One region of the Promicromonospora sp. NPDC023805 genome, then DNA from elsewhere that is predicted to be linked to it. Evidence: riboswitches for the same ligand, from Rfam matches in the RefSeq annotation. Region 1 holds a riboswitch; each other region holds the start of a gene.
What was found. Region 1 has a riboswitch for cyclic di-AMP ahead of AB0F70_RS12860 (C40 family peptidase). Riboswitches for the same ligand answer to the same signal wherever they lie in the genome.

Region 1 (3,290 bases):
CACGGAGTCGAGGGACGCGAGCGTGGCCCGGAGCGCCTGGTCGCGGGCGGCGTCGGGTTCGGCGCGGAAGAGCCGCGCCGGCATGTGCAGCCCGAACAGCGTGATGGTCTGCGCGTCCGTCCCGGCGAGCTCCGGCCCGAGGATCGTCCGGTCGGTGAGCGTGTGGCAGTAGATCTCGCTGGGCGGCAGGTCGGGGATGCGCCCGGCGGCGGCCTGGGCGTGCGCCGCCTGGAGCTGGGTCAGGGACTCGTTGACGTGCAGGGTCCCGCTGAACGCCGCGACGGGGTCGACGTCGTCCCGCAGCCTGGGCAGGCGGGTGAGCAGCATGTTCACCTTGAGCTGGGCACCCTCGGGGTGGTCGGCAGTCGCCGAGGGGTCCCCGCCCAGCAGCCGGTCCAGCTCGGCCGGGGCGCATGCCGCGAGCACGTGCCCGGCCGTGACGCCTCGGGCGCGCCCGTCGGCGTCGGTCCAGGCGACCTCCGCGCCGGAACCGCCGGAGGCCCCGGGATCGACGGCGGTGACCGTCGCCGAGGTGACTATCGTCGCGCCGGCCGCCACTGCGGCGTCGCGCAGGGCGCCCGAGACGGCACCCATACCGCCCACCGGCACGTCCCAGTCGCCGGTCCCGTTGCCGATGACGTGGTAGAGGAAGCAGCGGTTCTGCCGCAGGGACGGCTCGTCGACGTCGGCGAACGTGCCGATCAGGCCGTCGGTGGCCGCTACCCCGCGGACCACGTCGTCGGCGAAGGTGCGGCGCAGCACCTCCCCGAGGGGCTCCTCGAAGAGCGCGCGCCAGGCCTCCTCGCCCACCCCGTCGACCACGAGGTCCCGGACCGCCGACCGCGGGAGCAGGGGTTCGGTGAGCGTCGGCGCGAGCCGGCGGGCCACCTCGGCGGTCATGGCGTAGAAGCGGCCCCATGCCTCGAAGTCGGCGTCCGAACCGGTGAGCCGCTTGAACGAGGCGCGCGTGGCGACGTCGTCCTGGCTGTCGACGAGGAGGCCGCCGTCGGCCACCGGCGTGTACGAGGACCAGCGGCGGCGCTTCAGCGTGATGGGCAGGCCGAGCTCGTCGATCACCCGGCGGGGCAGGAGCGAGACGAGGTAGGAGTAGCGCGAGAGCCGCGCGTCCACCCCGGCGAAGGGGCGGGCCGAGACGGCGGCGCCGCCCACGTGGTCCGCACGTTCGAGGACGAGGACGGACCGGCCGCCACGGGCCGCGTAGGCCGCCGCGGTGAGGCCGTTGTGACCCCCGCCCACGACCACGACGTCGTACCGGGAACGCATCGAATCGGTCATGGACGCCATAGTGGCATGGGGCACAGATTGCCAAGGAGGTTCCATCACAGGTCGCTATGTGACCTAATCGTGACATTTGCGCGAGGGGCAGGTACGGTCGATCTCGCCTCTCCAGCAACGGGGAGGTCCAGGCCCGGACGCCGAACCCTGTCACCGGATCTTGGCAGCTAGAACGTGACAGGGGCGGGGGAACCAAGTAAGCGGGCACGCGAGTGTCCTTGGGGTGAAGCCTCCTTGTGAGGCCGGGTGAATCGCTCTCCCCACCCGAACCCGACAGCTCACTTCGTAGGCGTCCGAGGAGATCACTGGTGACCGTACTCACCGACCGCACCCACGACTGGGCGGACGACCAGGCAAACCGTCCCAGCAACCGGGGCAGGCACCGCGCCGACGGCCCCGCGCTCACCCCCTTCACCGCACTGACCCAGACCGCCGCCGAGAATGCTGCCCGGACGGGTGCCATCGCGGTCGTCACGTCCGGCATGCTGGCGTCGGTATTCACCCAGACCGCCCACACCGCCCCCGCCGAGACGCACACGCAGGCCACGCTCGCGAACGCGACGCCGGTCAGCAACACCATCAGCAACACCATCAGCAACACGGTCGACAGCACGACCCGCGCGGGTCTGGCCGAGAACCTGGTGACCAAGGTCAAGGTCACCCAGGACGCCGACTTCTACGCCGAGCGCGGACGCGTGTCCGTGACCCCGTACGCCGAGACCAAGGCGGGCATCGCCGAGGCCAAGGCGAAGGCCGAGGCAGAGGCGCGTGCCAAGGCTGAGGCCGAGGCGCAGGCAAAGGCCGAGGCTGAGGCAGCCGAAGCGGCCGCGGAGGCCGAGGCAGCCGCCGAGGCGGAGGCAGTTGCCGTCGCCGAGACGGTCGCCGACGCGTCCGGTCTGGGCCAGCAGGCCGTCAACCTCGCACTCGAGTACGTCGGTGTGCCCTACGTGTGGGGCGGAGCCTCCCCCAGCGGCTTCGACTGCTCAGGGCTCATCCAGTACGTCTACGGCCAGCTCGGTATCTCGATCCCCCACAGCTCGAGCGCGATCTCGACCATCGGGTACCAGGTCTCCGCCGCCGCGGCGCAGCCGGGCGACATCGTCTGGACGCCGGGCCACGTCGCCCTCTACGCGGGCAACGGCATGGTCGTCGAGGCCCAGCAGCAGGGCACTCCCGTGCAGTACGGCGACATGTGGCAGAACAACCCGGTGTTCATCCGGGTGACGGGCTGACGCCTACCACCACGCCGGACCACCACTCCGGACCACGAGGTGTGTCGCGCCAGCCCCCTGGCGCGACACACCTCGTTCTCGTCCGGGGTCTCGTTCGGGATCATGTCCGGTAACGTCCCGGGCGTGAAGATCCTCGTACCGGACGTGCCCTTCGACCTCGACTTCCCGGCCCTGCTGCCCGACGGCGGAGCCTCCTTCGCACCCGGCGGTACCAACACCGTCGTCGCCTATGCGATGAACGAGCCGGTCCCCGAGGAGCACACCGACGCCGAGATGCTGGTCACCTGGTCCAGCCCGCCCAAGATCCTCGCCGACGCCGCCCGCCGGCTCCCCCGGCTGCGCTGGGTGCAGACCCTCTCCGCGGGGCCCGACGTCGCGCTGCGCGCCGGGTTCGGGCCCGACGTCGTCATCTCCTCCGGCCAGTCCCTGCACGACGACACGGTCACCGAACACACCCTGGCGCTGGTCCTGGCGACGGTGCGCCGCATCGACGTCTCCATCGCCGCACAGCGGGAGCACCACTGGGCCAAGGAGATCGCGTTCGCCCAGGCGGACCCGGTCACCGGCCGCGAGTACACGCTCGACGGCGCCCGCGTGACGATCTGGGGTTTCGGGTCGATCGCCCTGCGGCTGGCCCCGCTGCTGACCGCGCTCGGTGCGCGGGTCACCGGCGTCGCCTCGCGTGCGGGAGAACGGTCCGGGTATCCAGTGGTGGGGCCTGACGGCCTGGACGCCCTGCTGGCCGAGACCGACCTGCTCATC
Region 2 (3,290 bases), on a different contig from region 1:
ACCGGACAAGCGTGGAACAGGGCCGACGACGCGCGGCGGGTGAAATTTACATGATCGCAATCAGCAGGGGCGCGAGCTGACGCCTCAGGCCAACGCCTCGGAGAGCTCGCCCTCGTCCCCCGCTTCCCGGGCGAGCCGGAGCGCTGCGATCGCCGCACCGAGCAACAGGGCGACCACCCAGGCGCCCAGCTGGTGCCTGTCGGGCACCATGGCCGCCGAGGCGAGCTCGTGCCCCACGATCGCCGCCGCGGACAGCGGGTTCTCCGTGAGCGCGGATCCCGGCCAGATGTTCTCCTGCACGGCCAGGAGGGCCGGTCCGGCCGCCTGCAGCACCCACACGATGCCCGCGGTCGGCAGCCAGCCGAGAAGCTCGATCGGCCGGCTGTCCACCGCCAGGCCGAACGCGATACCGAGCGCCACCGCGAAGGTCCACCACGTGCCCGTGGGAGACACCAGGTTGCCCGGCACCAGACCCCACAACCAGCCGTCCAGGAGCACAACAGGCAGGGCCAGGGCGGGCCCGCGCAGGGCAGCCGGGCCCAGGGCCGTCAGGAGGCCGGCCGCCAGCCCTACGACCCCGGCAGCGACGGTGACGACCAGCATCCCGAGCGGCGCGGCGTCACCGGGAGCACTGCCGCGGAGCGCGAGCAGGCACGAGGCGCCGCCCGCCGCGGACATGGCGAGCAAGGTGCCCGTCGTCGCGGCAGCCGCGCCAGCCCTCGCCGAGGCCGCGATACCCGCCGTGAGACCGCCGAGGAGGCCGCCGATCAGAGCCATGATGACCAGGCCGACCACCGCGTCGTCGGTGGTGAACGGTATGGGCAGGAATTCGGCAGAGCGCACTGCCGAGGCCTCGGTAAGGCCTATGACCTCGTACAACGCCTGCAGGAGCCAGGGCAGAAACCCACCCACCCACCAGACGACGGCACTGATGGGAAGCACCCACCAGGCGGAGACGCGATATGCGCTTTCACCCATGCCGCCGAACGGTAGCCGATGTGTGTGATGTCGGTCATAGCCCATGAAGACCGGAACGGCGCAAATCTGCGCCTTCTGCGGGTGAGACCGGAATGCGTAACCCGATCGTGACTTTTCTGGGGAACGTGTGTACTTTGACTTCTGCCCCACCACATCGGTGGGACCGTGAACCGGACGCCGAATCCTGTCACCGGTTCATGACCAGACGTTCGAGACAGGAGCGGGGGACCCACCTTCCCGGACGACAGCACCATCGTCGCCCTCGGGGTGAAGCCGGACGGAACCCCCCAGTAGCCGTGCGGCCGGGTGTGTACTCCTACCCGAACCCGACAGCTGACCTCGCAGGCGGTACAGGAGACATTTAAGGTGACGAACTCCCTTCGCGGACGGCATCGTGACAGCCGGCCGGCCATGACACCGCTGAGCATCCTCGCTCGTACCGCCACAGAGAACGCAGGCACCGTAGCCCGCCGAGGAGCCATCGCCGCAGCAGCCGGTGGCGTCCTGATCTCGACCATCGCGACGACGGCCCACGCGGCCCCCGCCATGGACCTGAAGACCGACGTGAAGTCCGCCAAGCTGAACACGGTCGACCTGCACTCCCTCACCGCGGTGGCCAAGCAGGCTGTTGCCGCCGCCCCGACCGTCACCGTCCCGTCCGACGCGAAGATGCCGATCGAGATGGAAGCGCTGGGCACCTCGTCAGCCGCCGACGGCAAGAAGGGCGACGGCCCCGCCGTCGTCTCGGTCGACGCGCCGGACCCGGTCCCGCTCGGCGAGCAGGCCATCAACCTCGCTTTCAACTACCTCGGCATCACGTACGTGCTCGGTGGGGCGTCGCCGGCCGAGGGCATGGACTGCTCCGGCCTCGTCCAGTACACGTACGCGCAGCTCGGCGTGAGCCTGCCGCACTCCTCGAGCGCGCTGCTCAGCTCCGGCTACCAGGTCACCTACCCGGAGCCCGGCGACATCGTCTGGACGCCCGGCCACGTGGCCCTGTACGCGGGCGACGGCATGATCATCGAGGCGTGGGCCGCCGGTATGCCGGTGCGCTACACCGAGATGTGGCAGAACAGCCCGACGTTCATCCGCGTCGTCTGAGCCGGAGCGGAACCGCAGGCTCGGACGACGCGGATAGAGCCTGAGCTACCGCAGTACATCGACCGCAGTACATCGCGAGGCGTCGCCTCCGCGCCGGGTTTCCGCCCGACGCCGGAGGCGGCGCCTCTCGCGTGTCCGGGGTCGCTCACTCCGGCCAGTCGCAGTAGTCCGCGACGAAGGAGTAGAAGTCGGAGCGCGCGGAGTCGGGCATCGGCACGTGGACGGGCTCCTGCCGGACGCCGCCGACGCGCGCGGACACGGGCAGGAACGTGCCCCGCTTGTCCTCGGCCACCGCATGGACGTCGCAGCGGGCGGGCACCACGGCCAGGACCACCTCGCCGGTCCCTTGTCCCGCCAGGTCCCGGCCTACCCAGCCGGAAGCGTCGCCACCCGGGTCCGCGTTGCTCATCAGGGTCGTCCCGGCGATCCGGTCGACGGTGACCTCCGGGCCGCCGTCGACCGGCTCGATCCGCAGCGTGACCAGGGCGGTCAGCTCCCCGTCGCGGGTCTCGACGGGGACCTCGGGGTCGACGGTGAGGTCGGCGCCGGCCGCTACGGCCGCTGCCGAGCAGTCCGCCGCATGGTTCCGGGCGAGATGTCCTATGGGATCGCCCACCTCGTCGACGGGGACGTCCGTTGCCGGGCCCAGGTCGTCGCCCTCGCCGAGGGCGAGCGTGATCGTGGCGGACGGCGCGGCGCCCCCCTCCGCCGCCGCCAGGTCTGCGCACCTCGCCTCGCCGAGCCCCAGGAAGACGGCGCGCGTGGCCCCGGGCCGCAGCACGAGGGTGCGCCCCTCCTTGGTGGGGTGTGACGGCCCGAACTGCTCGGACCGCAGGGCCCCGGAGAGAAGAGTCATCGTCTCGTCGGAGCCGTTGGTGACCTCGAGCCGGATCTCCCGCTTGGCGTACTGCTCACGGCCCTGCGCCACCTCGACGCCGAGGTGGGCGGCGACGTCGTCGGGCACCGGGCCCTGCGCGGACGACGGCGCTCCGCCGCCCGTACACGCGACCGCGGCCGCACCGACCACCGACGTCAGAAGGACGAGGATGGCGGCGCGGCCGCGGCGTGCTGCGATCAAGCGGTCTTGCGGCGGCCGAAGATCGCCTGGACGATCAGGATCACGATGATCGCGCCGATCACCGAGAAGAGCCAGCTCTCCCAGGACCAGAACTCGTCGAGGCTGACGTTGAAGATGAGCCCGCCGAGCCAGC
Region 3 (3,290 bases), on a different contig from region 1:
CCGCTCCAGCGTTGGTCGAGCTTGCCGAGACCTGTCTCGACAAGCTCGGCCAACGGTCGGGCGTCAGTCCGTGCAGTGCTTGTTGACCACGAGCACCGGGCACGCCGCGTGGTGCAGCACCGCCTGGCTCGTGGAGCCCAGCAGCAGCCCCCGGAACCCGCCTCGGCCGCGCGACCCCAGGACCACCAGGTCCGAGGCCGTCGAGAACTCCGTCAGCAGCTCCGCGCCGGTGCCGTCCAGCACGATCCGCCGGATCCGCAGGCCGGGATTCTGCGCCTCGTGCTTGTCGACAAGGACGTCCATGCCGGCTCCGATGTCGGCGAGCACCTGCTCACGGTCGATGTTGGACGGCAGCCACGCGAGCATCCCGCTGTTCCCCACGGGCACGCCGGTGACGGCGGTCAGCTCCGCACCCCACGCGTTCGCCTGCAGGATCGCGTGCTGCAGCGCCCGCTCGGCCTGCGGCGATCCGTCCACGCCGACGACTATGCGGCGCACCTCCCGGATCTCGGCCGCCCCTGGCGCCGTCGTGCTCGTCTCGGCGTCCGCCGCCGGCCCGGAGCCCTGCACGTTCCAGGAGACACCCCTGTTCGCCTCGGCGCGCAGCGGGACCACGACGACGGGGCACCGCGCGTGCGCCGGCAGCGCGGACGACACGGTTCCTAGCAGCCGCTCCGTGAACCCGCCCCGGCCGCGCGTACCGACGACTGCCAGCCCGTAGTCGCCGGACAGCTCCACGAGCACGCCTGCCGCGTCGCCGGTCGCGACCTCGGTAGTGGCGCGCACCCCGGCGTCCGCCACGCGCGCCTCCGCCTCGGCGAGAACCGACTTGGCGCCCTCCTGGATGGTCGTGTCGTCGAGGGCGGCGTACCCGCCGTCGAGCGACGCGGCCGTGAAGGAGGGCAGTGAATAGCTGCACACGATGTGCAGCGCCCAGCCCACGCGGTGCGCGTAGGCGGTGGCCCAGTCCAGCGCGTGCAGGCTCGCGGCCGACCCGTCTACCCCGACCAGTACGACCTCGGATCGCGTCATCGCAAGACCTCTCTTCGCCCAAGCACCATTGCAGTCCAACGCTACCGGCGGCACGCGCGTTATGGGTGACCGGTGGCATAAAGACTGCAGAACGATGCCACAGCAGAGATTCGCGAAGTAGAGCGCCTGTCCGGGTCTCCCTGGCGACACCAGGGAATTTCGGACAGGCGCTCTACTTCGCGAATCTCTGCTGTGCGGTACTACCTGGCTGGATCAGCCCAGGCGGATGAACGTGGGGTTCGACTGCCAGATGGTGCGGAAGTCGACGACGGTGCCCGGCTTGGACGCGTCGATCATCGTGTTGCCACCGGCGTAGATCGAGACGTGCCCGGGGGTCCACATCAGGTCGCCCGGCTGAGCCTCGGACGCCGGCACCTGGGTGCCGTAACCCGCCTGCGACGACGACGAGTGGGGCAGCTCGATACCGAGCTGCCCGAAGACGTACTTCGTGAAGCCGGAGCAGTCCATGCCGCTCGGGCTGGATCCACCGGAGACGTACGGCACGCCGATGTAGCGGCTCGCGATCGAGATCACGGAGTTGCCGATCGCCGACGCGGGGATGTCGACCGAGCTGGAGACGGCGCTGGCGGCTGCCTCGGCGGCCTCAGCAGCCTCGGCGGCGGCAGCCTCAGCGGCCTCTGCCGCCTCGTCCGCGGCGAGCTCTGCCTGGTAGTCCTCGTTCTCGGCGGCAGAGACCACGGAGACCGCGGACTTCTCGACGTTGAGCTCTGCGTCGGGTGCGACCGACACGACTGGTGCGTTGGACAGCGCCTCACGGGCCTGCGTCGCCAGCGCGGTGAGGTCGACCGAGTTCATCTTCGCGTGGCCGGTCTCCACCGGAGCCGCCTGGGCGACCAGAGCGCCACCGAAGGTCGAGACGAGGAGCGCGCCACCAGCGGCTGCGACCGCGGTGCGGCGGCCTACTGCGGCGTTCTGAGCAAGTTCGGTGAACGGAGTCACTGGTCGTCGCGCAGCCCGATGGCGAGCGCGAGTCGTACGTGCAGTCACGTAGTACCTCTCCTTGAACGCCTTCGAGGTCAGCTGTCGGGTTCGGGTGGGAGAAATCACCCGGCCGAGCAATCCCGAAGGAATACCCAGCTTCACCCCGAGGACGCACCCTGGCGCCCATTGGTGGGTCCCCCGCCTCTGTCATGCGGTCGTCTTGGGGCCCCGGCCGGTGACAGAGTTCGGCGTCCGTCCGAGGACCCCCACGAATAACTCCGTGGGAGCGGTCCGAACGTACCGGACCTCACCCTCGATGTCACGTTCCGGCAACGACTGCCAAGGTGTGTCGCGGGAGGGGTGCTGCCTTTCCGACAAATCGGACGACAAAGTGGACGGCAAACTGGACTGCCAAAGGCCCCGCGAGGGGTCCGATCAGACCGTCGCGACGAAGAGGTGGCGGGCCACGTCCTCACCGAGCTCGAGCGCCGTACCCGCGCCGTCCACGGCCACCGTGTAGGTCCCGCCGCTGTGCTGCGCCGTGATGCGGGAGCCGGGCACCAGGCCGGCCTCGGACAGGCGAGTCAGCAGCTCGATATCCGTCTGCAGGGGCTCGGCGATGCGGGTGAGCGACGCCGCGAGCGGCTCGCCCTTGACGCCCTTCTTCGCCGCCGCCTCGAACGCGGAAGGCAGCGAGATCACGCCGGTCAGGAACGGCACGTCGGTGTATTCCTCGCCGAGCTCCGACAGCCCGGGGATCGGGTTCCCGTACGGGTCGTGGTGCGGGTGGTCGAGCAGCCCCACGAGGCGCTTCTCCACCAGGTCGCTCATCACGTGCTCCCAGCGGCAGGCCTCGACGTGCACGTGCTCCCAGTCGAGCTTGATCACGTCGGTCAGCAGCCGCTCCGCGAGGCGGTGCTTGCGCATCACGCGCATCGCCTTGTCGTGGCCAAGCTCCGTGAGCTCGAGGTGCCGGTCGCCCGTCACGATCACGAGGCCGTCGCGCTCCATGCGGGCGACGGTCTGCGACACCGTCGGACCGGAGTGCCCCAGCCGTTCCGCGATGCGCGCGCGCAGGGGCGTGATGCCCTCCTCGTCGAGCTCGTAGATCGTCTTGAGATACATCTCGGTGGTGTCGATCAGATCCGTCACGTCAGCTCCCGTCATGCGCACAGCCGCCCAGTCGCCCTGGACACGTGCGGCCCGGGCGTCGGCCCAGGTTCTAGTCTAGTTCTGTGCCACTGACAATCCCGCCACACCTGCTGCCCACCGACGGCCGATTCGGCTCCGGCCCCTCCAAGGTGCGCCCGGGACAG
Region 4 (3,290 bases), on a different contig from region 1:
CGCAGAAGAGGAACGACGCCACTATGCCGATCGCGCCGACCGCCGTCGCCTGCCAGAACGAGACACCGAAGCCGAGCAGGTAGGAGCCGTAGCCGAGTCCGAGCACTGACACGTTGGCCCCGAACCACGGCCAGAACAGGCTGCGGGGCGAACCGCGCCGCTCGGACTCGTCGATGGTGTTCAGGGCATTGGTCTCGACCGCCGTGGGGACGCTCATGGCGGTGATCATGCCACCCGCCGGTGACACGCACGAGGGCCCGCACCGTGTCGGTGCGGGCCCTCGTGGTCAGGCGCGTGGTGCGGGGCTGCGGCTCAGCTTCTGTCTATATCGGCTGCGCCTCCGGCTCAGCCTCTGTCCATATCGGCTGAGCCTGCGGCTCCGCTGCGGGCGCGTGCCTCGTTCCTCGGCCCGCACCCTTCGCTGCGCCTCCGGCTCAGCCGACGCGGATGAAGGTCGGGCTGTTCTGCCAGATCTCCGTGTAGCGCACGGACTGGCCGGGAACCGGCGCCTCGACCTGCATGCCGTCGCCCGCGTAGATGGCGACGTGGCCGGGGCTCCAGATGAGGTCTCCCGGCTGGGCCTCGGCCTGCGAGACCGGCGTTCCGGCGTAGCGCTGCTCCGCCGAGGAGTGCGGCAGGCTGATGCCGATCTGCGCGTAGACGTACGACGTGAACCCGGAGCAGTCGAACCCGGCGGGCGTCGCGCCGGCCCAGACGTACGGCACACCGAGGTACTGCATGGCGATCGCGACGATCTCGGAGCCTCCGGCGGCGGCCGGGACGGCCGGCTCGACGGCTGCGGCGGTCTCGACGACCTCCTCGACGACCGGCTCCGGCTCCGGCTCGGGGGCGGGGGTCACCTTGATGGTGCCCGTCTCCAGCGTGAACTTGCTGTCGGCCGCTACCTGCACGGCGGGTGCGGTGTTCACGGCGTCGACCACCGCGGCCCCGGCGACCGAGCCCTGCGACGTCTTGTTCAGGATGTCGAGCTCTGCGGTGGACGGGCTGTTGTCGGCCACCGGCGCGGCGTCCGCGGGAACGCTGAGCAGGGAGACTGCCAGGCCGGAACCGGCGACGACGAGCGCGCCGCGGCGGGCGGCACCTGAGATGCCCCGGGCCGCGGCGCGGGAGAGGGGAGTCAGCGGGGTGATGGGTCTGCGGGCAGCGCGGTGACGCCCAGGCGTGCGAGTAGTCAAGAGGTTCTCCTGACGCCTACGAGGTGAGCTGTCGGATTCGGATCGGAGAATGACCCGGCCGCGTACTACCTGTGCGGCTTCACCCCAAGGACACCGTCGGTGCCCGCTTACGTGGTTCCCCCGTCCCTGTCCTTGTCTTTGCAGTCTCGGGGCGGTGACAGGGCTCGGCGCCCACCTCGAGTGCCCGCGGACTTCCCGCGAACCGGAGCGACGCTAACCCCGTTCGGCGGCGAAGTCACAATCGCATCACGGCTCACGGGATACTTCGCGTCCTACTTGACCCGAATTGTCCGCATGAGATAGGTCACTTTGCGGCGGGCGGAACGTTGTGATTCCGGGCAAACACGTTGCTCGGGTCGTATTGCCGCTTGATCACCGCTAGCCGCTCGTAGGTCGCCGCCGGATAGACCGCCGCGACGTCGTCCGCGGTGGTCGAGCCGAGGAAGTTCGAGTAGGCGCCGTTGACGTGCGGGGCAAGCCTGGCCCAGATCGCCGCGATGCCGGGACGGGCGGCCTCGATCACCGGCTTCGGGCCGCCGGCCACGGTCGCGACCAGCAGCTCCGCGCCGCGGTGCGCGTACGCCGTCGCGTCGGCGGGGACCCGCGACACCGCGCCGCCCACGGTGCGGATAGCTATCGACGGCGAACCCGCCGACGTGCCGACCTCGGCGAGGATCCGCAGCGTGTCGGACACCGACTCCCGCTCGACGAAACCGCTGTGACCGAGCAGCTCGAGACCCGGCGGCAGCTCCGCGCCGTCTACGAGGATGTCGGCGTACGCGTGGAGCGCGACGTCGTCCTCCAGCACCGTCCCGAGCCGGCGGATCGGGTCGAGCGCCCTGGCCGCGAGCTCCGGGTCGTCGCCGTCGAACGCCACATGGATCTCGAGCGGCGCCTCCGGGCCGCCCGCGAACGGGTTGGCCAGGTTCGCGATCGAGGTGAGCTCCTCGGGCGCCGTGCGGAGGTGCTCCGCCCAGCCCTGGAGCACCGCAGCGGTCTCCGCGGCGGGGAACGTGATCTTCCCGAAGAAGACCTCCGTCGTCGGGTGCGCCACGAACTCGAAGGAGGTCACGACACCGAGGTTGCCGCCGCCTCCGCGGATCGCCCAGAACAGCTCGGGGTTCTCCTCGGCGCTCGCGGGCACTACCGCGCCGTCGGCGGTGACCAGCTGCGCGGCCACCAGATGGTCAAGGGTCAGGCCGTGCTTGCGGACCTTCCAGCCGATGCCGCCGTTCAGCGTCAGCCCGCCGACGCCGACGCTCTTCGTGTCGCCGGAGGAGATCGCGAGGCCGTGCGGCGTCAGCGCCTCGGCAACCTGGCCCCAGGTGGCGCCGCCGCCTACCCGGACGAGGCGGCGGCCCTCGTCGACCACCTCGACGTCGGCGAGCCCGCTCAGGTCGATCACGATGCCGCCGTCGTTGGTGCCGAAGCCGGGAAAGCTGTGGCCGCCGCCGCGTACGGAGAGCGTCAGCCCCGATCCGACGGCGAACCGGACCGCCGCCTGCACGTCGCCGACCGTCTTGGGGCGCAGGACGAAGGCCGGGCTGCCCGCGACCAGCTTCGCGCGGCTCACCGCCTCGTACTCGGCTGCGCCCGGCTCGACGACGTCGCCGCCGAAGTCGCGGCGGAGGTTCTCGATCGCTGAGGTCATGGTGTTCCTTCCACAGGGGGTGCGTGGTGCACCCGATGTGGAAGAGACTCCCCAGCCCCGGGAGATGTGACCGCGCGGGGTATGGCGCCCGTCACACCGACCTCGGGTCGGCCCTATGCAGGGAACTGACCATGCACGTGCTGCCAGAACCGGCCTTGATCTGGCAGCAGATGCATGGTCATCGACGTCGGGCGGAGCCCGACTCCGCCAAAGGTCGTAGGCCAAGTGCGTGCTCGCGGGCGATGTGCCGCCGCTGCCCGCCCGACAGGCTGGTGTCGTCCGGAAGAAAGCCTCCGGACCAGCCCGAACACCCGCCGAGCGCGAGGAGCGCGACGATGTCCCCGACCTATGAGCTACCCACCGAGCGGCCCGGCCGCGTACGCACCATGGCGGCGCTCGCTGCCCTGGGGGCGCTCGCGATCACAGTCGCCGCCGGCGTCCCG

Region 2: linked by a shared signal. The riboswitch ahead of AB0F70_RS12545 (NlpC/P60 family protein) and the one ahead of AB0F70_RS12860 (C40 family peptidase) in region 1 are both predicted to bind cyclic di-AMP.
Region 3: linked by a shared signal. The riboswitch ahead of AB0F70_RS20775 (NlpC/P60 family protein) and the one ahead of AB0F70_RS12860 (C40 family peptidase) in region 1 are both predicted to bind cyclic di-AMP.
Region 4: linked by a shared signal. The riboswitch ahead of AB0F70_RS16925 (NlpC/P60 family protein) and the one ahead of AB0F70_RS12860 (C40 family peptidase) in region 1 are both predicted to bind cyclic di-AMP.

Annotation. Positions count from the first base shown of each region.
Region 1 is NZ_JBFAAH010000011.1:37,571-40,860, forward strand. It holds gene AB0F70_RS12855 (NAD(P)/FAD-dependent oxidoreductase) at 1-1,296, opposite strand, end outside; cyclic di-AMP (ydaO/yuaA leader) riboswitch at 1,425-1,604, shown strand; gene AB0F70_RS12860 (C40 family peptidase) at 1,605-2,528, shown strand; gene AB0F70_RS12865 (NAD(P)-dependent oxidoreductase) at 2,652-3,290, shown strand, end outside.
Region 2 is NZ_JBFAAH010000010.1:151,857-155,146, reverse strand. It holds gene AB0F70_RS12550 (hypothetical protein) at 85-978, opposite strand; cyclic di-AMP (ydaO/yuaA leader) riboswitch at 1,144-1,341, shown strand; gene AB0F70_RS12545 (NlpC/P60 family protein) at 1,390-2,079, shown strand; gene AB0F70_RS12540 (hypothetical protein) at 2,225-3,157, opposite strand; gene AB0F70_RS12535 (GlsB/YeaQ/YmgE family stress response membrane protein) at 3,154-3,290, opposite strand, start outside.
Region 3 is NZ_JBFAAH010000023.1:85,953-89,242, reverse strand. It holds gene AB0F70_RS20780 (universal stress protein) at 64-1,032, opposite strand; gene AB0F70_RS20775 (NlpC/P60 family protein) at 1,246-1,992, opposite strand; cyclic di-AMP (ydaO/yuaA leader) riboswitch at 2,043-2,235, opposite strand; gene AB0F70_RS20770 (metal-dependent transcriptional regulator) at 2,410-3,126, opposite strand; gene serC (phosphoserine transaminase) at 3,210-3,290, shown strand, end outside.
Region 4 is NZ_JBFAAH010000016.1:106,549-109,838, reverse strand. It holds gene AB0F70_RS16930 (cytosine permease) at 1-217, opposite strand, end outside; gene AB0F70_RS16925 (NlpC/P60 family protein) at 435-1,196, opposite strand; cyclic di-AMP (ydaO/yuaA leader) riboswitch at 1,196-1,376, opposite strand; gene AB0F70_RS16920 (FAD-binding oxidoreductase) at 1,501-2,847, opposite strand; gene AB0F70_RS16915 (serine hydrolase domain-containing protein) at 3,183-3,290, shown strand, end outside.